Regions from separate parts of the Planococcus sp. SSTMD024 genome, predicted to be linked through region 1. Evidence: riboswitches for the same ligand, from Rfam matches in the RefSeq annotation. Region 1 holds a riboswitch; each other region holds the start of a gene.
The links. A riboswitch is a leader RNA that binds a small molecule or an ion and turns the genes downstream of it on or off. The one in region 1 is predicted to bind S-adenosylmethionine.
Positions count from the first base shown of each region.

Region 2: another riboswitch for S-adenosylmethionine. It lies ahead of acsA (acetate--CoA ligase); the one in region 1 lies ahead of AB9R92_RS08085 (5-methyltetrahydropteroyltriglutamate--homocysteine S-methyltransferase).
Region 3: another riboswitch for S-adenosylmethionine. It lies ahead of AB9R92_RS14025 (methionine biosynthesis PLP-dependent protein); the one in region 1 lies ahead of AB9R92_RS08085 (5-methyltetrahydropteroyltriglutamate--homocysteine S-methyltransferase).
Region 4: another riboswitch for S-adenosylmethionine. It lies ahead of AB9R92_RS08705 (LLM class flavin-dependent oxidoreductase); the one in region 1 lies ahead of AB9R92_RS08085 (5-methyltetrahydropteroyltriglutamate--homocysteine S-methyltransferase).

Region 1 covers NZ_JBGGNS010000021.1:201,062-208,427, reverse strand. The annotation lists gene AB9R92_RS08100 (D-alanyl-D-alanine carboxypeptidase family protein) at 1-317, shown strand, start outside; gene ade (adenine deaminase) at 505-2,259, opposite strand; gene AB9R92_RS08090 (SDR family NAD(P)-dependent oxidoreductase) at 2,596-3,339, shown strand; gene AB9R92_RS08085 (5-methyltetrahydropteroyltriglutamate--homocysteine S-methyltransferase) at 3,477-4,604, opposite strand; SAM riboswitch class I at 4,704-4,809, opposite strand; gene AB9R92_RS08080 (class I SAM-dependent methyltransferase) at 5,046-5,639, opposite strand; gene AB9R92_RS08075 (phytoene desaturase family protein) at 5,883-7,366, shown strand, end outside.
Region 2 covers NZ_JBGGNS010000019.1:3,925-11,290, reverse strand. The annotation lists gene AB9R92_RS03870 (GNAT family N-acetyltransferase) at 1-217, shown strand, start outside; gene AB9R92_RS03865 (long-chain-fatty-acid--CoA ligase) at 418-2,013, shown strand; gene AB9R92_RS03860 (TVP38/TMEM64 family protein) at 2,061-2,615, opposite strand; gene AB9R92_RS03855 (helix-turn-helix domain-containing protein) at 2,638-3,402, opposite strand; SAM riboswitch class I at 3,679-3,787, shown strand; SAM riboswitch class I at 3,862-3,969, shown strand; gene acsA (acetate--CoA ligase) at 4,036-5,739, shown strand; gene AB9R92_RS03845 (YeeE/YedE family protein) at 5,907-7,166, opposite strand; gene AB9R92_RS03840 (VOC family protein) at 7,366-7,366, shown strand, end outside.
Region 3 covers NZ_JBGGNS010000022.1:1,084,678-1,092,043, forward strand. The annotation lists gene ystJ (NADP-dependent malic enzyme) at 1-192, shown strand, start outside; gene AB9R92_RS14020 (aminotransferase class I/II-fold pyridoxal phosphate-dependent enzyme) at 339-1,511, opposite strand; gene AB9R92_RS14025 (methionine biosynthesis PLP-dependent protein) at 1,504-2,628, opposite strand; SAM riboswitch class I at 2,706-2,808, opposite strand; gene AB9R92_RS14030 (antibiotic biosynthesis monooxygenase family protein) at 3,007-3,312, shown strand; gene AB9R92_RS14035 (hypothetical protein) at 3,309-3,677, shown strand; gene AB9R92_RS14040 (cobalamin B12-binding domain-containing protein) at 3,682-4,332, shown strand; gene AB9R92_RS14045 (STAS domain-containing protein) at 4,310-5,086, shown strand; gene AB9R92_RS14050 (cation diffusion facilitator family transporter) at 5,196-6,137, shown strand; gene AB9R92_RS14055 (ArsR/SmtB family transcription factor) at 6,314-6,664, shown strand; gene arsC (arsenate reductase (thioredoxin)) at 6,886-7,305, shown strand.
Region 4 covers NZ_JBGGNS010000021.1:345,184-352,549, reverse strand. The annotation lists gene AB9R92_RS08720 (sensor histidine kinase) at 1-141, shown strand, start outside; gene AB9R92_RS08715 (response regulator transcription factor) at 134-1,687, shown strand; gene xylF (D-xylose ABC transporter substrate-binding protein) at 1,714-2,742, shown strand; SAM riboswitch class I at 2,987-3,095, shown strand; gene AB9R92_RS08705 (LLM class flavin-dependent oxidoreductase) at 3,210-4,601, shown strand; gene AB9R92_RS08700 (sodium:solute symporter family transporter) at 4,719-6,233, shown strand; gene AB9R92_RS08695 (copper resistance protein CopC) at 6,401-6,964, shown strand; gene AB9R92_RS08690 (copper resistance D family protein) at 6,961-7,366, shown strand, end outside.

The sequences.
Region 1 (7,366 bases):
ACGGCAAAGCAAAAGCTGACCGATTCAGCGCACGTCCTGGGCATTCTGAACACCAGACTGGATTAGCGTTCGATTTAGGCGGAGTTAATCAAGCCCACTGGTTTGAAGAGTCGTTTGCGAACACCAAAGAAGGAAAATGGCTGGCTTCAAACGCTCATAAATACGGTTTCCACTTGCGCTACCAAAAAGGCAAGGAAGACATCACAGGCTACATGTTTGAGCCGTGGCACTTCCGTTATATTGGCGAGGATAACGCTACTAAAATCAAAGCTACTGGAAAAACGCTTGAAGAGTACTTCAATATTCCAGGGAAATAAACGGAGAAAAAAGAGTCTCGTAGGAGGCTCTTTTCTTATGGATACAATCAATTAAAATATCGACATAAAAATGCATGAAGACCCTCCATATTCTCAGGGGGTCTTCATGTTTTTCTGCTTAAATTGTGTGGCACACAGGGACGAGTTCAGGCATATCCAACAGACAAACTCCGCCATATCAATGTTCTCATTCATCTCCAGATGGTTGAATTGTGTCAAACACAGGGACAGGTACGGAAATATGCCGGAATTTCGCAACGTCGAACAAGCCGCGGTCAGTCAGTTTCAGGTGGGGAATGACCGGCAGCGACAGAAACGACAAGGTCAGAAACGCGTTGAAATAAGTCGGCGCGCCGATCCGCAGCAGGCTTTCATCGAGTGTCTTGAGTTGCTCGTAAACGGCGGTGAACGGTTGGGTGGACATCAAGCCGGCAATCGGAAGCGACAAGCTCGCCAAGACTTGGCCGTTCTGGACGACGGCGAGCCCGCCTTGCAATTCTTGGAGTGCATTAATTGCCGCCAACATGTCCTCATCGTTTGTCCCGACCACAATCACATTATGGGAGTCGTGCGCCACGGTTGTCGCGATGGCGCCATTTTGAAGTCCCAGCCCTTTGACAATACCGAGGCCGATATTGCCGGTCGCGCGGTGGCGTTCGATGACGGCGATTTTCAAATGGCCGCTTTCCGGATTCGAAACAAACATGCCGTCGGCGACTGGCACTTCTTCGATTAAATGCTCGGTGATCAATTTGTTCGGGTTGATGCCGATGACATGGGCGCTTGCATTCGCCCCCATTGAAATTTGCAAACTCTCTACGGACAGCTCGGCAATGCGCACCGTCTCCCGCACCGGCGAGCTGTCGCTGTCTGCATTCATAGGACCCATGTAGCGTCCGTCTTTCGCTGCCAATTGCCCGGCCTTGTAAACTTCCGCAATCGTGAAGTCTTGCAAATTATCGAGCAGGATAAAATCCGCATCGTAGCCAGGAGCGATGGCGCCTTTTTGGTGCAGCCCGAAACATTGGGCGGCGTTGAGGGTCGCCATCGAAATGGCGGTGATGGGGTTGATTCCGTAGCGGATTGCCGTCCGGACGTTGTAATCGACGCTGCCTTCTTCGATGAGATCATCGAGATGCTTATCGTCGGTGCAGAACAAGCAGCGCTGCGCGTTTTGTTCGGTCACGCCTTCAAGCAGCGCGTGGAGATCTTTGGCGACCGAACCTTCGCGCAGCATGACATACAGGCCGCGTTCGATGCGCGCCGTCATTTCTTCTTTCGTCACGCATTCGTGATCCGTCAAGATGCCGGTGGTGCCGTAGACATTGATGTCGTTATCGGTGAGGCCTGCTGTGTGGCCGTCAATCTGCCGGCTCAGCAGCAGTTTATCGAGCATCGCTTCGTCTCCTTGCAGAACTGCAGGAAAATCCATCACTTCCGCCAAGCCGAGCACTTGGTTGCGCTTGAGAAAAGGCCGTAAATCGTCGGCAGAAAGCTGTGCGCCCGCATTCTCGAAAGATGTCGCCGGGACGCAGGACGGCAGCATCATTTTAATATCGAGCATGGCCAGCTCTGCATCTTTCAGCATGAATTCAAGCCCGGCCGTTCCGCTGACATTGGCGATTTCATGCGGGTCGGTGATAACGGTCGTCACGCCATGCGGCAGAACGACTTGCGAAAATTGCTGAGGTGTCACCATCGACGATTCGATATGGACGTGGGCATCGATCAAACCGGGAGCGATGAACTTGCCTGTGGCATCGATTTCCTCAATGCCTTCGTAGTTGCCGATTCCGACAATGACGCCGTCGCTGATCGCGACATCTCCGGTCGTCAAGGTTTTCGTGAAGACATTAACGATCGAGGCATGGCGGATGACCAGGTCTGCTTTTTTCTGCTTGTTGGCAACATCGATTCTATTTTTCAGTTGGGCTTTTTTCATGGCTACTCACGCTCCTTTGTCTGCTCGCTTGGGGATTGAATGCTAGTTAAGTTTTGCCTTATTTTACAGCAGAGCGAACGGAAGCTCTAGCGCTAGAGAGAAAAATATCCGCCGGTGTCCCTGTGTGCCACACAATTCAGGTCACAGAAAACGCATGGGCAGTGGAAAAGGGTGTGAAACCGTCCCTGTGTCCGGCACAATTCCGGGCTTCATTTTCATTGAGCATCAGCTTGAATTAAATTAAATATTGAAAATTCAGAATTGTTTCCTTATAATGATTGTGAATGAAATCTACTCAGGGTTTACAGGAAGATATCAATGAGGAGGAGATCGTGAATGGGACGGTTGGATGGAAAAGTTGCCATTATAACTGGGGGAGCTAGGGGGATGGGGGCATCCCATGCCAAAAGATTTTTAGAAGAAGGCGCCAAGGTCATGATTACCGATATTTTGGAAAAAGAAGGCGAAGCGATGGCAAATGAACTTGGCGGGAACATCCAATTTATGAAACATGATGTCACGAAAGGTTCGGAGTGGGAAAAGGTAGTGGCAGAAACGGAATCCGCTTTTGGCCCTGTCAGCATTCTGGTGAATAACGCGGGTATCGTCTACGTGAAGCCAATGGATGAACTAACAGAAGAGGATTACCGGAAAGTCATTGATATCAATCAAGTATCGGTATTTTTAGGTATGAAACATGTTCATAAGTCCATGTCCAAAGCAAAAAATGGCTCTATCATCAATATTTCATCCGTTAGTGGTCTGAGAGGAAGCAAAGGAACTATGGCGTACGATGCTTCGAAGTTTGCGGTTAGGGGCATGACGAAAACGGCAGCAGTCGAATTGGGTGCGGAGGGAATCCGCGTCAACTCCATTCATCCAGGGATCATTGAAACGCCGATGATCATACAGGAAGATACCAAAGAGACAGTGAGGGAACTTGCCAAAGCCATCCCTTTAAAGCGCACCGCCCAGCCAGAGGAAGTGAGCAATTTGGTGGTGTATTTGGCTTCGGATGAAGCCAGCTATTCCACCGGTTCCGAATTTGTGATCGATGGCGGCATGACGGCCAAGTTATGAGTGGTGTCCCTGTGTGCCACACAATTCGAACAGCTGAAACCGCATAGTGCGTGACGTAGGATATAAAACTGTCCCTGTGCACCACACAATTCCAAGCAAAAAGGCAAGCGCGATTTTTCGCGCTTGCCTGTTTTAATTTACTCTCCAAAAATCTCTTCAGAAACTTCCACGATGTACCGCAGTTTGTCCCATTGCTGCTCTTCGGTGAGGAGATTGCCGTGATGCGTCGAAGCGAATCCGCATTGCGGGCTGATGCACAACTGCTCGAGCGGCACGTATTTTGCGGCTTCTGCGACGCGTGCTTTGATCGCTTGTTTGTCTTCGAGCTCGCCGTTTTTTGAAGTGAAGACGCCGAGCACGACTTTCGGTCCGCCGTCTGGAATGTGCTCGAGTGGCTGGAAGCTGCCGGAGCGGTCGTCGTCGTATTCCAGGAAGAAGCCGTCGACTTTTTCTTTGGCGAACAAAGTCGGCGCGATCAATGCGTAGCTGCCTTCGAAGGCCCAGTCGGATTGATAATTGCCGCGACACAGGTGAGTCGTCACGGCAAGGTCTTCCGGTTTGCCTTCCAACACGCCGTTTGCGACGCGAAGCGCCAAGTCGATCAAATAGTCGCGGTTGTATTTGCCGTCGTTGAACGGGATGTCGGGCGATGACAGCCCTGCGATATAGACATCGTCGATCTGGATATAGCGCGCACCGGCGTCATAAAACGCCTTGAAAGCGTCGCGGTAAGCTTGGATGACATCTTTCGCGTAGTCTTCCAAATCCGGGTAGATGGCTTCGTCGCGGATGCCTTGGTTGAAAAATTGGTTTGGGCTTGGGATCGTCAGTTTCGGAACCGCGCGGCCGCCGACGATTTCCTTGAATTCGATGAAATCGCTGAGGAACGGGTGGTTTTCGTTGAACGAGATCTTGCCGGTATTGCGGACGTCGTAAGCTTCGGTTTCGACGTTTTTAAACTGATAGCCTTTTTCCGGCGTGTAGCCTTCAAAGCCGTTGATATGCGCCATGAAATCGGTATGCCAGAACGTGCGGCGGAATTCGCCGTCTGTCACCGCTTTGAGGCCGACTTCGATTTGCTTGTCGACGATGCGCTTGATTTCCGTCGTCTCGATTTCCCGCAGCTGTTCCGCGGTGATGGCGCCTTCTTTGAACTGCTTGCGCGCCTCGTGAATGCTGTCGGGACGCAGCAAGCTGCCAACATGGTCCGCCTTGAATGGGGCAGTTGTCAGTTTTAGGTTTGTTTGAATAGTTGAATGGGTCATGAGGAATTCCTTCTTTCTGTTTTAAGTGTAGGTGGTAGAAATAAAAAAAACGGGGCTTTCTTCGATAAGAAGAAAGCCCCGTTGATGGAAAATGCATTCTTCTTATCTTCTAGGCTTGCGCCTATTGGAATTAGCACCTTGTCCTGAATCAGGGCGGTTGCTGAGACTTCACAGGGCCAAATCCCTCCGTCTCTCTTGATAAGAAATCGATTATTAAGTTAGTTGCTGGTTGATGTTGTTCACATTAAACCAATCTTCGGACAATTGCAAGGGAATTGGGAATTATTTTTTGTCCCTGTGCACCACACAATTCGAGTAGTGCCCCATGCAGGATAAGTGAATAAGAAATACCTTCAAATCAGGATCAGTAATATTCCTTCTGTATTTTCATGCCTTCAGGTAAATAGTCATAATTGTGCCGTACACAGGGACAGCTACAATTCACAACGGTTTCCGGCTCTCAATGGTCAAAAACAGCCCGCCGTAATAGGATTCCACCTTCACGATTTCGAGCGGTGAGCGATTGACCAAATCGAGCGTATCGCGGTCCAAATGGCACCCGTCGCATAGCTTTTTCCAGACGGGTGTCAAAAATTCCTGGGATTTGCCTATAAGCGGCTGGTCCATTTTGACATGTTCGAACATGAGAATCCGGGCACCGGGTTTGCTAACCCGATAGACTTCTTCGAGCGCTTTGGCTGGGTCTGGAATCGTGCAAAAGACTAAAGTTGCGACGACGGTATCGAAGCTGTTATCGGCGAAGGGCAGTTTTTCAGCGACTGCTTCGTACGTATAGATCGGCGTCTTCGATTTTTGGATGCGCTTTTCTGCCTGTTTGCTCATTTCCGGATTCGGTTCGATGGCGTCTACCCGTTTGGCATGTTGGTAATAGCGGAAGTTTGCGCCTGTCCCGAAGCCGATTTCAAGCACGCGTCCAGTTGCTTGCTGGACGAGGTTTTTGCGGATTTTCTCAAAACGTGTTTTTTCCAGCGGCTTCATGGCAGTGTCGTATATTCGTGGCAGAAATCCAGCCATAGCGGTCAACTCCTGTCTTTTGGCTTGCCTGTCTTTATACCATTCCACTTTTCCCGTTCGATGTCCTGTTTACTCTTAAATTAAACAGGGCGCCTGTGATTATACAAAAACTATACAATATGCGTTTTTAAGCTTATTATGAAGGGAATAACAAGGATACCGGCTGCGTGTGGAAGAAATCGCCATACAGGCAATTTTGATGAAAAAAGATACATATTTCAATGAAAAAGGGGCGGAACATATATGGGGAAGGCGAAGAAATCCGTAATCGTGATCGGGGGCGGCCTTGGGGGCTTGTCGGCGGCGATTTCGTTGCAGCAAAAAGGTTACGAGGTGTCGTTATATGAAAAGAACGAGCATATCGGCGGAAAAGTGAACCGCTTGGAACGTGACGGCTTCGGTTTTGACCTGGGCCCGTCGATTTTGACGATGCCGCATATTTTCGACCGCCTGTTCCAAGCGAGCGGCAAGAACATGACGGATTATGTGCCGATGCAGCGCTTGGAACGCGAGTGGCGCTCGTTTTTCCCGGATGGCACGGTGATCGACTTGTATCATGACCTTCATTTGATGGAGCGGGCGAATCCGGCGTTGTCGAAAAAGGACATGAAGGAATATTACGCGCTATTGAAGTATGCGAAGCGGATTTACGAGACGACCGAGCGCAGCTATTTGAAAGAAGGATTCGAGTCGCCAAAAGAAGCGGTCGCTCAAAACGGCATCCTTGCGACTTTGACTGGATTTGATTTGACCTCGACGATGTACAGCGCGATTTCAAAGCGCATCACGAATCCGCATTTGCGCGATATGCTCTCGTATTATGTGAAATACGTCGGGTCTTCGCCTTACAGCGCGCCCGCCGTGCTCAATATGATGATTTATATGCAGCACGCGCAAGGCTGTTGGTATGTGCCGGGCGGCATGCACAATTTGGCAGGCGGCATGGAAAAATTGGCGCGCGAAATTGGCGTCCAGCTCCATACCGGCATGGGCGTGATCCGTGCCTTGACGAGCGCGGAAGGCCAGATCACCGGCGTCGAACTCGAAGACGGCAGTTTCCAAACCGCTGATTATTACGTATCAAATATGGAAGTCATCCCGTTCTATCAAAAAATGGTCAAGGCGGAGCACGACTTTGTCGACAAACTGGAGAAGAAATACGAACCGGCCAGTTCCGGGCTCGTCTTGCATCTCGGCGTCAAGAAGACGTACCCGCAGCTGAATCACCACAATTTCTTCTTCTCGGACAATTTAAAAGAGCAGATGGACAAAGTGTTCGAGCGCCACGAACTGCCGGACGATCCGACGATCTACCTCGTCAACGTCAACAAGACCGATCCGGCGCAAGCGCCGGAAGGGCACGAGAACATCAAGATCCTGCCGCATATCCCGTATATTCAGGACAATCCGTTTACGCCGGAACAGTACAAGGAATTCGAAGAGCGCGTCATCGACAAGCTCGAACGCATGGGGCTGGACGGTTTGCGTGAAAACATTGTGGTGCGCGACGTCTGGACGCCGCATGATATCGAACGCATCTATGGTTCGGACCGCGGCGCGATTTACGGCACGGTTTCTGACAAGAATAAGAACGGCGGCTTCAAGCACAAGAAGCAAAGCGAACTGTACGACAATTTGTATTTTGTCGGTGGCACCGTCAACCCGGGCGGCGGGATGCCGATGGTGACCTTGAGCGGCCAGCAAGTGAGCGACAAGATCGTCAAACG
Region 2 (7,366 bases), on a different contig from region 1:
GTTGGACCAGGCATTCACCGAACACGGCCTGAACCGCGTGTTCGGCCGCTGTCTCGTGCGCAACCCTGCGTCGAGGCGGGTGCTTGAAAAAGCGGGCATGGCCTTTGAAGGGCGTTTTAAACAAGAGTTTTTCATGGACGGCGCCTACGAAGATATCGATTACTTGGCGCTGCTGGCACAAGACTACGCCCCAACGAAACACAAGACGCAGTGCTGAATGCCTGCCGCTTGCCTTGAATTCGGTAGCCGCTGGTGGAACAGCCATTTCTTGACGGTGGATGGAATTGTGCTATAACACAAAAAATGTATTGTTTCATTTTTCCGCCAATTCCGAAACTTCCGTTGACAGCCCGTGTGCGCCTTTCTATACTTGATATATAACAGTTGGATACAAGAGACACGAGAGGGGTTTTGGAAATGATCGTACCATTGACACCGCTGGACTGGAAACGACGCGCAGTCAAGTATTACCCGGACAAGGTAGCCGTCATCGACGGAGACAAGCGCTTCACGTATAAGGAGTTTGCCCGCCGCTCCGACCAGTTGGGAATTGCCTTACATAATGCAGGCATCCAGGAACAAGACCATGTCGCCGTGATGCTGCCGAATACCCATTACATGCTCGAGGCGTTCTACGGTATTCCGCCGCTCGGTGCGGTTATCGTGCCGCTAAATTACCGGCTGTCCGCGAAAGACTTGGGTTATATCATCAAACACAGTGACGCGAAGATGCTGATTGTCGATGCGGAATACGCCAAGATCATCGAAGAGATCCAAGGCGACTTGCCGATCGACAAATACATCATCGCACCGGCTGAAGGGCATGAGACGAACCTTCCGGGCATCGGCTACGAGGAATTTATCGGAGCCGTCACAGACGAAGAGCAATTGCCTGTTGTGGAACTCGATGAAAACCAGATGCTGTCGCTGAATTACACAAGCGGCACGACGTCGAACCCGAAAGGCGTCATGCAGACACACCGGACGAATTATTTGAACGGTGCAAACTTCCTGCATCATTTGGAGATTAAATTCGACGATGTCTATTTGCATACCTTGCCGATGTTCCACACAAACGGCTGGGGCGGTGTGTGGGCGATCACAGCAGCAGGTGCCACGCATGTGTGCTTAAGAAAAGTTGACCCGCCGCTCATCCTCGATTTGTTCGAAAGCCACGGCATCACCTCGTTGTGCGGCGCGCCGACGGTCGTCAACATGCTGGTCAATGAACCGAAAGCGAAAGACATTGAATTGAAGACCAAAATTCGCATGGGCACGGCCGGCGCGCCGCCCGCTGCGGCACTTATCGCCAAAGCCCAGCAGACGCTCGGCCTCAACATGATGCACGTCTATGGGCTGACCGAGACTTCGCCGTTCATTTTGTATTGCGAATGGAAAAACGAATTCGATGAGCTGGATGCGGAGCAGCAGGCGAGCATCAAGGCGCGCCAAGGCATTGAACTGGCCTTTAACGGCGAAACAAAAGTCGTCAGCCAGGAAGACGGAAAAGAAGTCGCCTGGAACGGCAAGGAACTCGGGGAAATTGTGACGCGGGGCAACGTCGTCATGGCAGGCTATTACAAAGATCCGGAAAAAACCGCCGAAGCGATCCGCGATGGCTGGTTCTATACGGGTGACCTCGCCGTGACGCATCCGGACGGCTTTATCGAAATCCAGGACCGCATCAAGGACATGATCATCTCGGGCGGTGAAAACATTTCGTCCACCGAAATCGAAGGCGTGCTGTATAAGCATCCGGCAATCGCGGAAGTCGCGGTCATTGCCGTGCCGGACGAGAAATGGGGCGAAGTGCCAAAAGCAATCATTGTCTTGCACAACGGCGCGGAAGTGACCGAACAGGAAATCCTCGACTATACGCGGGAGCACATGTCGCGCTTTAAAGTGCCGAAATCGGTCGACTTCGTGGAAGCTTTGCCGAAGACGGCGACGGGCAAGCTGCAGAAGTTCCAATTGCGTGAAATGTATTGGGGCGGCGGCAAGAAAGTCAATTAACGAACAGCAAAAAGCGAGAGATCCTCACAAGGGATTCTCTCGCTTTTTTAGTGCGCATCGGTTTTCGGCGTGCTGCGCTTTCGGAGGATGGCGGCCGTAACGACCATCACCAGTAAAGCCATGATCACGGCATACAGCACGGAGCGGGGCAGCCACAAAGTCAGCCCGAACGCGACGGCAATTTCAACGGCCACTGCCGGCAGCTTGCCAATCGAACTCGCCGCAAAAAAAGCGGGCGTCGAAATCCGGGTCAGCGCGGCTCCCGCCGTGACGGCGCCGGACGGGGCAAATGGCAGCAAGCGAAACGCGATGACCGCCCAAAATACAGCGGCATTCTGTTGGCGCAGGAAAAACCGAAACCACCGCAGTTGCTGCCAAGCGGGCGGCATGTGCTTGGCGCCGTAACGGTAGAGCCAAAAGCCGAAGAGCGCCCCGATGATTTCTCCGCTGACGGACAATACGCTGCCGCCGGCCAGTCCAAAACGATCCAGGTTGACCGGGGTGATGAGGAGGCTCGGAATGAAACCGAACGCGCCGATGGCAATATTAAGTAGCAGGAGCGCTGAAAATTCCAATGAGCGGTAGATGAATTCGATCGTCATGAGTGGTCTCCTTTGAATGGCATTACACGCCGTCCGTTTGATGCAGGCGGTAACACCGCGGGGTCATGCCGCTATGGCGTGTGAACGCCGCGTGAAACTGCGTAGCGCTCTTGTAGCCGCACCGGGCGGCGATGGCTGCCACTTCCTCTCCAGTCGCACGCAATAACTGCTGCGCGCAGTCCAGGCGGCAGCCGATGACGAACTGAAGCGGTGTTTGTGTGCAGCGTTCTTTAAACAGGCGGCTGAAGTGGAATTTGCTAAGGCCGAACCGGGCGGCGGTAGCGGATAGGGAAAACGGCAAGTGGCAGTCTTCCTCCAATTCATGCAAGAGGTGAAGCAATCGGAAAGAATCCGTGGGCAGGGCAGATGCCGAAAGTTGCGTGATGCCGCATTCCATCCACAACAGTTCCACTATTTTTTGGCATTTGCTGCCAGAGGACGCAGCCGATTGAATTTCACGCTCGAGTTCCGCAAACAGTGAAGCGATAAACTGCGGGCTTTCCGCCTTCATGAATCGAACCGAAGACATGTTAGAGGCGGGGGGGCCAATCAGTGTTCTGATGCGCCCATCGGCACGGTCGAAACGATGCCAACAGCCTGTCGGGATCAACAGCAGATCGCCAGGTGACAGCGCCAGCCGCTGATCGGCGAGCGCGACTTCCCCCGTGCCGCTTTCCATCCACACCAGCTCTGCGGTCTGCTGATGGCGATGGAGCGGCACGGGGGAGGCATGAGAAACTCTTGGGTCGAGCGAATCAATGGTTTGGATCAAATACGGTTGAATCATGAACACCTGCACTTTTCATTAAAGTCTCTTGAGTATAGCAATAATCAAGAAAAAGGTCAGTATATTCCCGGTAATGGTTTTAATGAGATGGGCCATTCCGCAACAATTGAGAAAATCCTTTTTTCAAGCGGCGGCTGGTGCCACGAACCTAAAAGGGAATGCCTATTTAAAAAGTCGGAAAACAAGGAATATTTCAAGTTATTTGGAAGAAGTTGTTGACATCCCGGAAGTGCTCCCGTACCATTGTCGACATAGCGAATTTCATAGACAACCATCATCTTATCGAGAGCGGCGGAGGGAATTGGCCCTGTGAAGCCCGGCAACCGGCAAGTCTTACTTGCACAGGTGCTCCTTCCAACAGGCGAATGCGTCTGGCAGATAAGAGAAGGCACAACAGACCTTCTCTCGTGGAGGTCTGTTTTTGTTTTGGACATTCGTTTTTCAATTACATAGCAACACTTCTTATCACGAGTGGTGGAGGGATCAGGCCCGATGAAACCCAGCAACCGGCAAGCAATGCTTGCACAGGTGCTCCTTCCTGCAGTCCGCGAGGCTGAAAGATAAGTTGAGGACCGAATCCCCTCTTCTTTCGATGAGCGGGGTTTTTTCTATAGACAAAAGGAGGCACAACAGATGAGCAATCAACCATTGGCACCACGTTTTCAACCAGGGAACGAGCCGAACTTGCCGGACTATGACCAAGGGCGGCGATCTTTTTCCTGGCAGCAAGTGGAACGGCAATTTACCTGGAGCGAGACAGGAAAAGTCAACATGGCCCATGAATGCATCGACCGGCACGTCGAGGACGGCTACGGCAGCAAAACGGCCCTTCATTACATCAATGGTGAACACGAGGAGCACTGGACGTTCGACGAAGTGAAAAGACAAACCGACCACGTCGCGGCAGCCCTTCGAAGTGAAGGCGTCCGCCGGGGCGACATCGTCTTTATTTTCCTGCCGAAAAATGCCGATTGCTATATCAGTATGCTCGCAGTGATAAAACTCGGCGCCATCGCCGGCCCGTTGTTCGAGGCGTTCATGGAAGAAGCGGTGCGCGACCGCGTACAAGACTGCAGTGGGCGCTTTATCATCACCGACCCGGCGCTTGCCGTGCGCATTCCACGGGATGAGTTGCCGTCTCTGGAAAAGATTTTCATCACCGCCGGATCCGATCGCTGCCGAGCAGGGGAAATTTCCTTGACGGAGCTGTCAGAACAAACCACTGACAGCGGTTTTTCAACTGAATGGGTCGACTTGGAACACCCGCTCAACATCCATTACACGAGCGGCTCGACCGGCAAACCGAAAGGCATCATCCATGCACACCGCGCGATGATCCATCAATACCAGACCGGCCACTGGGTGCTCGATTTGAAAGAAGACGATGTCTATTGGTGCACGGCGCATCCGGGCTGGGTAACGGGCACCGTCTATGCGATCTTCGCCCCGTGGCTGAACCGCGCCACCATCGTCGTCAACGGCGGGCGTTTTGATGCCGATTCCTGGTACGCCACCATCGAGCGGGCAAAGGTCACGGTTTGGTACAGTGCGCCGACCGCGTTCCGCATGCTGAAATCAGCGGGGGCTGAGGTCTTGGCGCGCTACGACCTCCGTTCGCTGCGCCACATCCTGAGCGTCGGTGAACCGTTGAACCCCGAAGTGATCTATTGGGGAAGCGAGCAATTGGGCCTGCGCATCCACGATACGTGGTGGATGACCGAAACCGGCGCCCAGCTGATCGTCAATTTGCCGGCTGCAGTCATCAAGCCAGGTTCCATGGGGCGCCCGTTCCCCGGCATATCAGTCAGCATCCTGAACGACCAAGGCGAGGCGCTGCCAAACGGGGAGATCGGCCATTTGGCAATCCGCACCCCGTGGCCGGGCATCATGCGGGAAGTGTGGCAAAACGAGGCCAAATACCGGTCGTATTTCCAATTTGACGGCTGGTACTTATCCGGCGATTTGGCGATCCAAGACGAAGACGGCTACATCTTTTTCCAAGGGCGCAGTGACGACATGATCAATTCCTCAGGTGAGCGCATCGGACCGTTTGAAGTGGAGAGCAAATTGCTCGAACACGAAGCGGTCGCAGAAGCGGGCGTGATCGGCAAGCCCGATGCGCTGCGGGGAGAAATCGTCAAAGCATTTATCGTGCTCAACAGCGGCTATACGGTCAGCGATGAAGTAATCGAAGACATTCGCTTGTTTGTGCGTTCGAAACTGTCCGCCCATGCCGCACCGCGCGAGATCGAAGTGATCGAGGAATTGCCGAAAACAAAAATCAGCGGCAAGATTTTACGCAGGGAACTGAAAAACCGTGCGCCAGTCAACCAGTGAGCGGGAATCAGGGCCCTTGCGGATTCAGCTAATCGGGCACTTGGGCGGCTAGCTGACCGATAATGAACAGCGAATTTGCGGGACTCATTATCGGTCGTCATGTAAATGTAAAAGGAGGCTCCCTGTGACAGGGAGCCTCCTTTTTTATCGTTAAGCGATTAAAACCTCTAGCACACCGAATCGTTGGATTTCGGGACAGACAGGCCGAACAAGGGCCGCAAGTAAAGTGCGAAAAACGTACCGGCGAGTGCGAGAATGCCCCAAATATAGCCGTGCAGGCTAAATGAAGCGATGCCGCCGAAATACGCGCCGATGTTGCAGCCGAACGCGAGCCGCGCCCCGTAGCCCATCAACAAGCCGCCGACAACGGATGCCCAGAAATTGCCCATGGTGATTTTGGTGAACTTGAACAAGCCGCCAGCTGCGGATGCGAGAAATGCACCGAGAATGACCCCGAAGTTCAACACCGTGGTGGAATCGGCGAAAGTGGACGATTCGAGCATCGCGGCATTTGCGCCTTGCCAGTAGCCCCAGCTTGCGACGTCCACGCCGAAGAATCCGGCAATTTTTGATCCCCATAATGCGAATGCGGACGTGATGCCCCACGGCGTGCCGCGCGTCATCAAGGTCAGTGCGTTCAATACCGCAAGCGCGATCGCTGCGGCGAACAACGGCCACGAACCGCGGAAAATGCGTTTCCAACCAGTCGTTGTCGGAAGCGGCGCCATTTTCGGGGCGCGTTTCTTTTTCTCGATGATCAACGTGATCCAGGCGATGAGCCCGAACAACGCAATCGACACGAGCCATGCGCCGCCGTAGCCAAGACCAGTGGACGTCGCGAGTGACACCGGTTCAAAAGCCGGCATGTCTTCTGTCCAAAACGGCAAGTGATAGGCGCCGATCGTCGTTCCGATAATAAAGAACAACAGCGTGACGAACATGACCGAACGCCCGCCGCCGATCGCATAGAGCGTGCCGGAAGCACAGCCGCCGCCGAGCTGCATGCCGATGCCGAAAATAAACGCACCGACGACTAAGCTCACGCCGACCGGGGAGACGTACCCTGACACACCGGTGCCAAAGAACGAATAGCCGTACGCCAGAATCGGCGCGAAGAGCGTCACGGCAACTGCCAGCATAAGCATGTGCGAGCGCATCGCTTGGCCATTGCCGACCGACATGAAGCGCCGAAAAGCGGACGTGAAGCCGAACCGGGCATGGAATAAGGTATAACCGAGCAATAGCCCAAGCCCGAGCAAGATGGTTTGTGAAATGTGCTGTGTGGCGAGCAAGTAGACCGTCAACAATGCGCTGACGGTAAGTCCGCCGCCAATCAATGCTTTTTGCGGTGCGTCCAGTGCAATCGAATCGCGATAAACGGGGTCTTTTGCCTCGTCGACCGGTTGGACACGAGTCGAAGTTGTCATATAAACCATCCTTTTCTGAGTGATATAGTAGGGAATAAAACATTATATTAAAGGAGCGTTTGCGAGAAGTCAACGGAGCGGCTTGTGATGGACATACGCGCCGATGGGTTTGCCATGACGCAGCGGGGGAATTAGATAGTTAACACGATCTCCGGGCAGGGCAGCGACTGGTTTAGGAAGGGAAACGAGGTGAAAAACCA
Region 3 (7,366 bases), on a different contig from region 1:
ATGAAAATCGCGGCAGTTGAAGCAATTGCCGCCTTGATCGCCACCCATGAACTTCACGAGGATTATGTGATACCGAAGCCGTTCGACCCGCGCGTTGCACAGGCGGTCGCTGAAGCAGTCGCTAGGGCTGCCGAAGAAACGGGCGTTGCCAAAGTATCGCTCAAAGAGCCTGCCCAGCAGATTGTCTTATAATAAATAGAAGAAAGCCTGAATTCCCCTCCCCCTGGAATTCAGGCTTTCTTAGGTTTCGTGGCTGCAGGATGAAAAGGCATAAAAAAAAGACTGTCCGGCTTCGTCAGTTAGATGACGAGGGGGACAGTCTTTTTTAATGAGCACAATCAATCAGCGACGCTGAGTCCTTTGGCGATGGCAATTTTTTCGAGCGCCTGGCTGAAGTCGTTGATTAAGTCATCGGGATGCTCGAGCCCTGCAGAGAAACGCAGAAGCCCATCGGTGATGCCGCGTTTTTCACGTTCAGCGGGGGGCATGGCCGCATGGGACATGGTAGCCGGATAGGACAGGATCGATTCGACGGCGCCAAGGCTGACAGCAAATACCGGGATCTCCAAAGTATCCACAAGAATGCGGGCTGCGTCTTTATCCGCCAGGCGGAACGACAGCACACAGCCTGCATGGCTTGCCTGGCGGCTATGGATTGGGTTTCCGGGATGGAACGAAAAGCCCGGATAATAGACTTCCTCGACAAGCGGATGCCTATGCAAATATTCCGCAATGCGTGCGGTCGTCTCGCCGGATTGTTTCGTGCGGGCGCCGAGCGTTTTGATGCCTTGAATCAATGTATAAGAGTCCTGTGCGCCGAGCACAGAGCCGAATGTGTTTTGGATGAAGGCCAATTGTTCCCCGAGGCCGGCATCTTTTGTCACCGCCAGCCCAGCTGTGATATCGCTATGGCCAGACAGGAACTTCGTCGCGCTGTGAAGCACGATATCCGCGCCGAGTTCAAGCGGATTCTGGTAAAGCGGTGTCATGAACGTGTTATCGACAAACGTCATCGCGTCATTCGCCTTTGCCAGTTTGGCGGCCATTTCGATATCGGTGATTTTCATGACGGGATTGGAAGGGGTTTCGATGTAAACCACTTTCGTATTCGGCAGGAAAGCCGCGGCCACTTCGCCAAGGTCGGTCATGTCGACGAATGTGTAATCGACTTTGAATTTTTCCAGCACTTCCGTGATGAAGCGGTAAGTGCCGCCGTACACGTCTTCTGAAACGAGCACATGGTCGCCGGCTTTCAACAGCATGAATGCCGATGAAATGGCCGCCATGCCGGAAGAAAAGGCCAAGCCCCGTGCGCCGCCTTCAAGTTTGGCGATCGTTTCCTCAAGTGATTTGCGCGTCGGGTTGCCGGAGCGGCTGTAATCAAATGGGCCGAACGAATCGATGCTTTCCTGGTGGAAAGTCGATGATAAATAAATCGGCACATTGACTGCGCCTGTTAATGGATCGATGCCTGCGGAATGGATCAATTTCGTCTCGCGTCGTTCACTCATGGGAAACGACCTCCTTTTCCAGTTTGGCCAGGGCTTGCGATAAATCAGCAATCAAATCTTCTGCCTGCTCTACGCCTACCGAGAAGCGGAGCAGGCGGTTACAGACGCCGCGCGCCGTGCGTTCCGCGACCGGCATATCGGCATGGGTCTGCGTCGCAGGATAGGTGATGAAACTTTCCACACCGCCGAGGCTTTCGGCGAACGTGATGAGCGATAGGCTCTCGAGGAATTCCCCGATCCATTGTTCTTCACGCAGGCGGAACGACAGCATGCCGCCTTTTCCCGGATACAGCACGTCTGTCACGGTCTCTTGCGTTTCAAGGAAGCGGGCGAGTTCCTTGGCATTCGCTTCGTGCTGGCGCATGCGAAGCGGCAAAGTTTTCAAGCCGCGGATCAACAGCCAGGAATCGAGCGGCGACAGCACAGCGCCAGCCGAGTTGTGGGCGTTGAAAAGCTCTTCGCATAAAGTCTTGCCTTTTGCGGCGACAAGCCCGGCAAGTACATCGTTATGGCCGCCGATGTATTTGGTTGCGCTGTGCAGCACGATATCAGCGCCGATTGCGAGCGGCTGCTGCAAGAAAGGCGTCAGGAAGGTGTTGTCGACAATCAACAGCAAATTATGGCGCTTCGCCAGTTGGGCGTATATTTCCAAATCGATCTCCTGCATCAGCGGGTTGGTCGGCGTTTCGATGAAAATCGCTTTCGTATTGGCATTGATTTTCGCTTCAACCGTCTTTGGATCGATGAAGGAATCGTATACGGGACGGATATGGTATTTTTCTTCATATTGTTCCAGCAATCGGTATGTGCCCCCGTAAATATCCTCAGGAAGCAAAATTTCATCGTTCGGGCGGAACAGAGAGAGGACCAATTGGATCGCGGCCATGCCGGAGCTGCACGCAAATCCTGCATCGCCGCCTTCTAAGTTTGCGATTCCTTCTTCAAGCAGCTGGCGTGTCGGATTTTTTGTCCGCGTATAGTCGTAGCCCGTGGATTTGCCAAGGCCTTCGTGTTCATAGGCGGTAGAAAGGTAAATCGGGGGATTGACCGCCCCGGTCCGTTCGTCGCTGCGATTGCCCAGCTGCACCAGGCGCGTTTCTAAACTATGTTGTGTCATGATCCTCATCCTTTCAAAATCAAAAAGCAGGGGCGTTCTTCTATGATAAGAAGAAAGCCCCTGCTGTATATGCCATCTCCTCATCTACTAGGCTACGCCTATTGGAATTAGCACCGTGACAAACTCGTCCGGTTGCTGAGACTTCACAGGGCCAAATCCCTCCATCTCTCTAGATAAGAATCATTTTATATAGTTGTGGTTGGTTGATGTTTTCCATCATACGGCAATCGCTTAAGAAATACAAGCGGAATATTGAAAATACTCTTGCGATTCCAGAAAAGGCGCTCACTTTTATTTCGGAGGCTGAAATGGTATGCTGAGGTATACTTTTATCATGCCTGGCCGCCGCAAGGCCAGTTGCAAAGGGGTTCTGAAATTATGTACATCGTCACATCGACCGTCAGTGTACCGGTAGACAAAGTGCAAGACGTCATAGAAATATACCGAAAACGTTCACGGCGCGTGGACCAGGCGGAAGGCTTCACTTCATTCCGGTTGATCCAGAACACGAAAAAGCGCCACGAACTGACCGTCCACCTGGAATGGCAGTCCAAACAGGCATACATGAACTGGGTCAAGAGCCAGGAGTTCAAGGAAATCCATGACCTGGAGAAGAACTACCCAGACCAGGAACTCGCGGGAATCGTCCCGAAAGTCCATCAATACGAAGTGGTGGCCGAATGAACCTGGAGCAGAAACAGCAAATCGCAACCGACACGGCAGACGGCATTTACGAAGCGTACCCGAATTTATGGGAGCGTTTCGGCGATAGGGGATATGAACATACCGTCAAGGACAATCATCATCACTTGGATTATCTCGAAACGGCTTGGGAGCTGCAGAGCGAACAATCCTTTCTCGATTATGCCATCTGGCTCGAGACGGTGCTCGTAAGCCGCAACGTGGAAACTGCGCTCATCATCGATAATTTCAGGCGGCTTATCGAAATCGTGCCGCGCTATACGGAAACAACGCAAGGAGATTTCATGCGGGGCTGCCTCGATCGCGCAGTCCGGTTATTGGAGCTCCCTCCACATAAAAGGAGCTGATCAAATGAACGAGTCAACACAGCTTTCGGATCTTTTTCTCCAAGGGGAGGAAGAGGAAGCTTTGAAATACGTCCAGGATTTCCTGGAAAGCCATTCACATGAACAGCTTTACGGCGAACTCTTGACGCCGGCGATGTACCGCATCGGCGAATTATGGGAACAAAATGAGATTTCGGTGGCAGAAGAGCATTTGGCAACCGCCGTTTGCGATTTTGTCTTGTCCGCTACGGAACTACGCAATAAAGATAAGGATGGCCGCAAAAAAGCGATGATCTTTGGCCCAGAAGGCGAAGAGCATTACATCGGGCTCAAGATGGTCGCGGCCATGTTCCGTGATGAAGGTTATGATGTCCGCTATATGGGGCCGAATTTGCCGCTCGATTCAGCTCTCGAATTGGCTGGTGACTGGCAGCCGGATGTTGTTGCCCTGTCAGGGGCCCTTGCACACCGCTTGCCGGTGTTAAAAACCTACGCGGAAGCATTCTCTAAGGTGGACTCAAATCCAGCCGTTCTCATTGGTGGCAGGGCCGTCACTTTGTCGAGCTTTGCGGATTTGCATGTAAAAGGAGCGGTGGTCGTTCGGGAACTCGGTGCGCTCAGGGAATGGATCCGCACGGGAAAGGGGCCGAACGATGACACGCTCTCCACTGGCTGAATGGCCGCTTCCGGCTTTTCAATTGAACAATAGCTTTGCGGTCGTCGACCAATCCCTGGAGGCCGAACAGCTCTTCGGCAAACCGGAAACCTTTTTTGAATTGCTTGATGAAGGCAGCAGGCCGAAAGCGGAACGCTTGTTGAAACAACGCGACGGCAAAAAACCTGTCGAATTGAATTTCATCACAGCGGCGGGCTTTTTTTTGGCAGATGTCCACTACCGCTGGGACAGCGATTTTTTGCTGAATCTCGTGTTGGTGCCAAAAGATGAACAAATGGCTGCCAGCATGGCGCAGTTAATTCGCTTGAGGGGCCGCTTGAAAGAAACAGATTACGAATTGCTCAAGGAAAAAGAACGGTCGGATGCTCTGCTGGAGAAAGTGCGCGAACTTTCCGCCCCGTGCATCGCAATCGGCGGAGCCTATGTGCTCATTCCCTTGTTCGGCAATTTGGATGCGAAAAAAGTTGAAGCGATTCGCCCGTTTATTGTCACGCGCATCTATGAATATGAGGCCGAGACGGTTGTCGTCGATTTGACGGCAATGGGAACGGTGACGCAAGAAGGCGTCAGTTACTTGGAATCGCTCGTGCAAACCTTGGGGGTCATGGGAATCGATGCGGTCATTACCGGGGTGAAACCAGAACATGCCCAAAAATTGCATCTGTTGAGACGGGAGATGAATTTGCGTTTCGAAGCTTCATTGGAATCCGTTTTGAGTGCAGCTGCTGAAAAAATTGACGAAACCGGCTCATGAGGCCGGTTTTTCTGCGTTTTTAAAGGTTTTCAAGAAAGGATTTTCAGCTGGAATTCGGGAATACCAATATGGAAAAAGCTTTTGAAAAGCTGGAGTGGAGGTGGGGGCAATGGGATCTTCACATGATCATTCGCATAGCCGCAATAAAAAAACATTGTTAGTCGCCTTTCTGATCATCACAAGCTTCATGGTCGTAGAAGCGGTAGGTGGGTACTTGACAAACAGCCTTGCGCTGCTCGCGGATGCCGGCCATATGCTCAGCGATTCCATTTCATTAGGCGTCGGCTACCTGGCGTTTACCATCGGTGAAAAAGCGGCTGACCAAATGAAGACGTATGGCTATAAACGTTTTGAAATTTTAGCGGCGGTCTTTAATGGCGTGACGCTCGTCTTGATTTCGCTATATATTTTCTATGAAGCTTATCACCGGTTTTCCGATCCACCGGAAATTGCGACTTCGGGGATGCTGGCCATTGCGGTCATCGGCTTGCTCGTCAATATCCTTGTTGCATGGATTTTGATGCGCGGCGGCGATACAAAAGAAAACTTGAACCTTCGTGCAGCTTTTTTGCATGTCTTAAGTGATTTGCTTGGATCGGTCGGCGCGATCACGGCAGCCCTGTTGATCATTTTTTTCAGCTGGGCATGGGCAGATCCACTGGCGAGTGTGGTGGTCGCCGTCCTCGTTTTAATCAGCGGTTGGCGTGTAACCAAGGAAGCGCTGCATGTCTTAATGGAAGGCACGCCGAAGAATGTCGACTTGGAGCAAGTGGCGCAGGCAATCGAAGCGCTGCCGGCCGTAAAAAGCATCCACGACCTTCACGTATGGAGCATCACGAGTGGAAAAAATGCCATGTCCGGACATGTGGTCATTAAAGAACATATCTCGTTTAAGGAAAGCCAGCAGGTGCTCAGGGACATTGAACATGCGCTTTTGGAGCTGAAAATCGGCCATGTGACCGTGCAGTTGGAAACCGAAGATCATCCTCACGACGACTCGATCCGCTGCCAAGAGCAAGAAGAGCCTGGGGCGGCAAGACACCATCATTGAATACAGGGTCAAATGGGCAGGAGCGGAATCGTTCCGCTCTTTTTTTATGGGAAACTTAAATAGCGCAAGCTACCACTTCAGAATCTTTACTTGAGTATATAAGCATATGCTGATATGCTGTATTTGCTATTAAAGAATTTAATTTAACGAAGCTTAGAAGCGGGGGGAATCATCCGATGGAAGTGAAAGCGCATGAAATAGAAATCGACAAGGCGAGCATGGTGCTCAAGCTGTTAGGCGACAAGACGAGATTGTCGATGGTCAAATTGCTCGAAAAAAACGATTGCTGCGTCTGTGAATTCGTGGAGATCTTTGACATCAGCCAGTCGGCAATCAGCCAGCACTTGCGCAAGCTTCGGGATCTCGGGTTGGTAAAGGAAAAGCGCAAGGGGCAATGGATTTTCTATTCATTGAACCAAGACAGTGAATTGTACAGCATGCTTATGCAAGTCTTATCATTCATCCCGAGCCAGGATGAACGCATCGAGAAATTGGTGGAACAGGGGCTGCGCATTCGTTGTGAATAATTTCAGAATTGAAAGTTTGATACGGCGATATGGAGCAAAACTACTGCGCTTTCCTGCGGGCGAGCGCCGAGCCTCCTCAGAAGCTACGCTTCTTGTGGGGTCTCTGCTGTCTCGCTTTCCCGCGGGAGTCTCCGCAGTTTTGCTTCATGTCATAAAGTGTGGAAAAACTACTCAGATGCAGTATATAGAAAAATAAATTACGAAAAAGGGAGTTAATCAATATGACGAAAAAAACATTGTACTTTTTATGCACAGGCAATTCATGCCGCAGCCAAATAGCGGAAGGCTGGGGGAAAGAAATTTTGGGCGATGACTGGCAAGTATTGAGTGCCGGAATCGAAGCGCATGGCCTCAACCCGAACGCCGTAAAGGCAATGAATGAAGTGAATATCGATATTTCAGGACAAACGTCCGATGTGATTGACACCGATATCTTAAACAATGCGGATTTCGTCGTGACACTTTGCGGCGATGCGGCTGATAAATGCCCAATGACACCGCCTCATGTAAAACGCGACCACTGGGGCTTTACGGATCCGGCGAAGGCGCAGGGCACAGAAGAAGAGAACTGGAAAGTATTCCAGTCGGTACGCGATGACATCGAAGCGCGCATCCGCCATTTCGCGGCAACTGGTGAATAATTGAGGTTTCGTTAGGAGGAGATTGCGCGCTTGGCCTTGTTTTGGCCCACAGGATGCGTGC
Region 4 (7,366 bases), 140 kb from region 1:
ATCGGCTTTGCCAATGTCGCGAAAAGGCTGCAGCTGTTCTACGGCAGCGACGATGTCATCAAAATCGAAAGCATGCCGCAGTGTGGAACGAAAATCGTTTTGAAATTGCCGAAAGTAACGGAGGTTGAAAGCTATGTTTAAGCTCCTGCTCGTAGACGATGAACCGATGGAACGTGAAGGGATGAAAGCGATCCTGGAGCGGTCATTCGAGGAAATAGAGATCAAGCAAGCGAAAAATGGCAAACAGGCAGTGGAAATTGCAGCTGACTGGCAGCCGGATATTATCTTCATGGACATCATGATGCCGGTCATGACGGGCTTGGAGGCGATCGAACAAATTCGCGGGACCGACCCGGAAGTCGAATTTGTCATGATGACAGCATTCGATACTTTTGGCTACGCCCAGCGAGCGATCAAATTGGGCGTGAAAGATTATTTGCTGAAACCAAGCAAAGCGGCAGAAATCGTGGCCATCGCGGAGAAGTTGTTCAGTCATTTGAAAAAGAAAGCACAGCAATCAGCGCAACGCGAGCAGCAACAAAGCGCCTTGCAAAAAGCGATGGCCATCGTGGAGATGGATATCGTTACGCAATTATTGTTCGATCAAGTCCAGGACATGCACATCGATTTGCTGGTAGACATGAAAGGAACCGAGCCATCCAACGAGAAATTCGTCATGACGATCGCCGTCCCAAAAGGCGTGGAGCAACTATGCCGCGATATTAAACGGGACATCAGCGAAACTTCTCATATTTGGGCGGGCCCTTGTTATGACTGGCAATTGCCGCTCATCGTCTTCCGCGATCCTGCTCATTCATACCGCTCCCAGGCGATCACGCTTGCGAATCGGATTTTGGCAGCATCCGGCAAGCGGGAGCAATGCTTTGTCGGGATTGGGCCGGTGTGCGATTCTTTGGAGCAGGTGCGGGATTCCTACCAGAAATCATTGATCGCCATGATGGATTTAGCGGTTCCTTCGCGCTACCGTTTTTATTCGGCAGACTTAGAACCTATCCGCACACATGACCCCGCGCTCATCAAGCAGCAGGAAAAGAGAATGGCTGATTGTGTCCGGACTGGCGATTGGGAAGCGGTCGAAGATATCGTAAACGGATTGATCCGGCAATCGGAGCAGACAGGCGAAAATGTCCTCAGAACCCAGCAGCGTTCGCTTGAATTATTATGGCTTTCCAGCCGGATCATGGAGGAATCCGGAATCGAGACGGAAGCGCCTTATTATGCGATCCCGGCACAAGACTATCGCCAATTGATGTTAGAAACCTCGGATTTGATAAAGGCTTTGAAGCAGCATTACACCATGCATTTCAGCCGTGTGGAATTCGACAAGATCCATAAAATCAAGCAATTCATCATGGAGCATTCCCATGAAGACATTTCACTCGAAGTGCTGGCGAAGAAAGTGGATTTGAGCCCCATCTATATCAGCAAATTGTTCAAAGAAAAACTCGGCATCAATTACATCGACTTTTTGACGGAATGCCGGATGGGAAAAGCCAAGAAACTGCTCGCCGACCCGGAAATCAGCTTGAAAACGATTGCCCTGGAAGTCGGTTACCACGAACCCAATTATTTCAGCAAAGTGTTTAAGAAAATGCACGAGCAGTCCCCGACTGAATACCGTTTGAACCTGCTGAATTCAGGCCGCACGCAAGGAATCAGCACATGAAGCGGTTGCTAAGGGGATTGTTGCTGATGAGTACGGGCGTTTGGCTGGCAGCGTGCCAGGAAGACGCTAAGCTGCCCGAAAAAAGTGTGTTCAAGGAAGACGACAAGGCACAAGACGAGGAACCGCTGAAAATCGGCTTTGCAATGGACACCTTGAAAGAAGAGCGCTGGCTGAAAGACCGAGAATTGTTCGAACAAGCGATTGAATCGCGCGGATTGGAAGTGGAGATTGCCGCAGCGAATGGGGACGACGCGCTGCAGATCGCCCAAGCCGAAGAGATGATCCAACAAGGCATCGACTTACTCGTCATCGTGCCGCATAACGCAGAAGCGACCGCAGCGATTGTCCATAAAGCGCACGGGGCAGGCATCAAAGTCATCGCTTACGACCGGCTCGTGAAAAATGCGGAAATCGATTTATACGTCTCCTTTGACAATGAAAAGGTGGGGGAGCTGCAAGCCGAGAAAATGCTGGAATTGGTTCCAGAAGGCAATTACGTCTACATCGGCGGCGCCCCGACAGACAATAACGCCCATCTTTTGAAAAAAGGCGTGTTTGATGTGCTGCAGCCGGCAATCGAACGCGGCGACATCAACATCATTTATGATGAGTGGACTGAAGATTGGGCGCCGGAACAAGCTTTTGCGCATATGTCGCAGGCGCTCGACATCAACGGCAACCAAATAGATGCGGTTATCGCGGCAAATGACGCGACCGCCGGCGGGGCGGTCGAGGCGCTTGCGCAACAAGGGCTTGCCGGGTCCGTCCCGGTCGCAGGGCAGGATGCCGAACTGGCAGCTGTGCAGCGGATTGTCGACGGCACACAATCGATGACCGTCTATAAACCGATCCAGCAATTGTCCGAACGTGTCGCAGCGCTTGCTGTCGAATTGGCGGAAGGGAACGAAATCGGACCGACCGTCAGCATCAACAACGGAAAAAGCGAAGTGCCGTCTGTGTTGCTTGAACCAGTTGCCGTCAACGACGATAATATTCAAGATACGCTCATTGCGGACGGGTTTCATCGTGCAGAAGACGTTTACCGCAAAGACTGAAAACTGGAACTGCCTGCCAGCAGCGTCTTGGCGGATAATTTTCATTCTGCAGAAGAACTGGACGGGCTGGAATGACACCAGCTGTTTGAATCTGTAAGAGCAAGCGTAAATGCCGCTACCCGGTTGAATGGGAAGCGGCATTTTTCGGTGGCGAAAGCCGGACGATCGAAAAAATCTAAAAAGAATTTTAAATATTCGGTTGACTTCTCTATTTCCTAGTATTAAGATAGGGATTAATTTAATAATCTTATCCAGAGAAGCCGAGGGACTGGCCCGATGACGCTTCAGCAACCCCTGATATCAATCAGGAAGGTGCTACTTCCAGCAAGGAGAGATTCCTTGGGAGATAAGAGAGCGGACCCGACCATTCAAATAGCCCTCTTTTCTCGTTTTCAGAGAAAAGAGGGCTATTTTTATTTTCTACAGAGGGCTGCGGAAATTGCGATTTCAAAAGGAGGAATTTGACGATGACGAAGAAACGGATTTATTTGAACGCTTTTGAGATGGTGTGCGCAGGCGGGCACCAGTCGCCGGGGTTGTGGCTGCATGAGGACGACCGGTCGCATACGTATAAGGACAGCGAATATTGGATCGAACTTGCGAAACTATTGGAAAAAGGCAGATTTGACGCGGTGTTTTTGGCCGATGTGCTCGGAACCTACGATGTCTACGGCGGCACGCGCGATGCCGCATTACGCAATGCGGTGCAGACGCCGGTCAATGATCCGCTACTGGTCGTGCCGCTCATGTCATCAGTGACGGAGCATTTGAGTTTCGGGGTCACGGCTTCTGTCAGCCACGAACATCCGTACACCTTCGCACGGCGCATGTCGACACTCGACCATCTGACAAAAGGGCGCATCGGCTGGAACGTTGTCACTTCCTATTTGAAAAGTGCTGCAGTGAATATCGGGCTCGATGACCAAATGAGCCACGACGAACGCTATGAATTCGCGGCCGAGTATTTGGACGTCTGCTACAAGTTATGGGAAGGCAGCTGGGAAGACGGCGCGGTCGTCCGTGATCAAAAATCGAAAGTCTATACCGACCCGGCGAAAGTCCATGACATCCGCCACGAAGGCAAATACTTCAAAGTGCCGGGCGCGCATTTATCCGAACCGTCGCCGCAGCGCACGCCGGTATTGTTCCAGGCAGGCGCTTCGCCGCGCGGCCGTGAGTTCGCCTCGAAGCACGCCGAATCGGTGTTTACGGCAGGGCCAACGATTCCGGTGGTGAAAAAAGGCGTCGACGCACTCCGTGAACGCATCAAAGCGAATGGCCGAAACCCGGAAGATGTGTTGGTGTACACAACCTTCACCGCGATTGTCGGCAAGACCGAAGAAGAAGCGCAAGAGAAATACGAAACCTTGAAAAGCCATGTCAGCTACGAAGGCGCACTCGCGCTGCTCAGCGGCTGGACCGGCATCGACTTTTCCGGATACGAGCCGGAAGATACGCTCGAATACATCCAAAGCAACGCGATGCAATCGGCGGTGGAAGTGTTCACGCGCGCCGATCCGGATCGAAAATGGACGATCGGCGAACTCGCGACATTTGTCGGCATCGGCGGAAGAGGGCCGGTCGCAGTCGGCACGCCGGAGCAAGTGGCGGACGAAGTGGAGCGCTGGAGAGATGAAACCGGAGTCGACGGCTTTAACTTGGCGTATACGCTCGCACCCGGAAGCTTCGAAGACTTTGTCGAACTGGTCGTTCCGGTCTTGCAGGAACGCGGGCTCGTGCAGAAAGAATACGCAGACGGCACATACCGTGAGAAAGTCTACGGCAAAGGCCAAGCGCACTTGAAAGACAATCATCCGGGCAGAACGTTCAAGCAATTGCACGAAACAGTTAACAACTAGAAGGGGGAATGAGGATGCTGACAGCTTACTGGATCGCCGTCGCCGTCTTTTGGATCGCGGGGCTGACTTTATGGAACAAACTCTATCCAAAACCGAAACCAAAAGGAGGCGAACAGAATGGGGGATGATACAACTTGGCTATTGCCGCTGATTGCTTTGATGCTCGTCGGCTATTTCGCCTTGACGACATGGCTCGGGAAAAAAGGCAAAGCCCACAGCGGATCGATGAAAGGCTTTGCGATCGCGAAAGGCAAAGTCAATCCGGCGGTTGTTGGCATGAGTTTCGGCGCCTCTTACGCCAGTGCCAACCTGTTTCTCGGCGTGCCGGGCTGGGCGTATACATACGGCTTGTCGACTTTGTGGTATACGATCGGCTGCTTTGGGGTCACATGGCTCGGGCTGTTGTTGTTCACGAAAGCTTTCTGGCGCTACGGGCAGAAAAATGGCGGCAGCCTGACGATCCCGCAGTGGCTCGGCAACCGCTACAACAGCAAAGCCTTGCGCGTCCTCGTCGCCTTATTGGTGCTGTTCAATATTTATTACATTGTCGGGCAGAACGTCGGACTCGCGACGATGTTCGAGACGGTCATCGGCATTCCGTATTTATGGGGCATCGCAATCGGCGTCGTCATCACCGTCGTCTACGTGAGCCTCGGCGGCGCGTTCGCGCAAATTGTCAGCGACGGCATCCAAGGGGCAACGATGGCGGTCGTGTCGCTATTGTTATTCATCTCATTATTATGGACGATCGGCGGCGGATGGAATGTGTTCGGCACGCTGCAATCGGAACTTCGCGCGATCGACCCGGCACTTGTTTCGCCGCTGTCGACTGGCGGGCCGTTCTATAGCGGTTTCGCGATCTTGAGCATCCAGTGGCTGCTGTTTTCATTCGTGCTATTGCCTCATTTGATGAATAAAGTGCTGACGGTCGAAAAAGAACAAGACTTGCGAACCTTCACTTTATCCGCCGGCGTCTCCTTGTTCACCTTATCGATCTTCTCGGTGTTCGCCGGACTCGCCGCGCGCATCATCTTGCCGGGGCTCGCGTCGGCTGATAGCGCCATTCCGGCGTATATCATGGAAGCTTTCCCGGTGGTCATCGTTGCGCTGCTCGTCATGGGCTTGATTTCCGCGATCCTGTCAACGACCGACAGCCTGTACCTTGGCATCACCAACAGCATCGGCAACGATTTGTTCAAAGTGCTGGCAGTGCCGGTTCTCTATAAAAACAAGAATTTGACGGAGCAGGAACTTGATGCCAAAGTGCTGAAAGCGTCGAAAGTGTCGCTGGTCTTTATCGGCCTCGTGTCGCTTTATATGTCGATCAACCGGCCGGAATCCTTGGCGCTTTTGACGAACTTCGGGACCTCCGCGATCATCAGCGGCATTGCAGCCCCGATCAGCCTCGGCTACTTCTGGAAGCACGCCAATAAATCCGGCGCCATCGCTTCCGTCGTCAGCGGTGCCGGCTGCTATATGATCTTGACCGGCACCGGTGTCATCGAGCACGTTTTCCAGGCGATGTTCTTCAGTTCGATCCTCGGCTTCACGTCGATGATCACGGTGAGCCTGCTTGCCGAAACTTTGAGAAAGCGCGAAAAGACTTCGCAGGAAGCAGTTCGTGGATTGTAAAGAGAAAGCCTCGAAATCATTCGGGGCTTTTTCCTATGCTGCCAATCTTCAGAGAAAATTCATAAATCCAAATGCGCCGCTCTTGTTTCTTGCGTGCAAATGAAATAGGCTGAAAAGAGTTGTTGCAATAATTGAGTTGACCTAACAAGAAAGAAGGAATCTTACCTATGAAGAAGACTTTGGTTTTATTAAGTGCATTACTGGTTTTGCCGATGACAGCGCATGCGCATTCGGTGCTTGAATCGTCCACTCCGGCAGAAGGCGCGGTTGTGGCTGAGCCGATTGAACAAGTGGTGCTCGATTTCAGCGCCGGCATCGAACAGGGCAGTGGCATGACGATGACGATGGACGGTACCGCTGTGGATTTCAGTGAAGTGGCTGTAATGGAAGACCAATTGGTCGGGACGCCGGCGCAGGAACTGGAAGACGGTTCGTATGTCGTGGAATATGACGTGCTGAGCGAAGATGGCCACCCAATCCAAGGGTCACTTGCTTTTGAATTGCAGGCAGGCGAGGAAGAAGCGGCGCAAGAAGAGCCGGCTGAAGAAGAAACGGTTGAACCGGAAGCTGATGAAACGGAAACAACGGAAGCAGCAGAGATGGAAGAGGCAGCCGCGAGCGGTTCGGAAGTTCCTTCAGAAGAAGGCGGTTCCAGCATGACCTTGATCATCGCGGGCCTCGCCATTATCCTGTTGGTCGCTGCCGTTGTGTTAATGCGTAGAAAACGATGAGTTGGTTGATCGCACTGTCGGATTTTTTTCTTTATGTGGTGTTGGTGTTTCTGGCAGGGGATGTTGTCTTGCGCTGCGTCAAATCGGAGAAAAAGCCGCTTGTTGAGGTTCCGAAAAAACTGCTCTTGATGGCGCTTGCGCTTATTCCGCTATTGCTTGCCCCGCCTGTCATCCAGCTGGTTTTATTGCTTTCGGAAAGTTTTGGGCCGGGTCAGGCATTGATGGATGTCGCAACAGAATTTCGCGCCGGCCAAAGCTACGTATTCGGCGTCTTGATGGCAGTGGCATGGGTGATCGTGGTGTGGCGCGACGGATCGTGGGCGTTCCGCGCGTTTTGGCTCGTGCTCAGCGTGCTCAATGTGGCGTATGCGAGCCATGCTGCATCGATTGCGGACTGGCAAG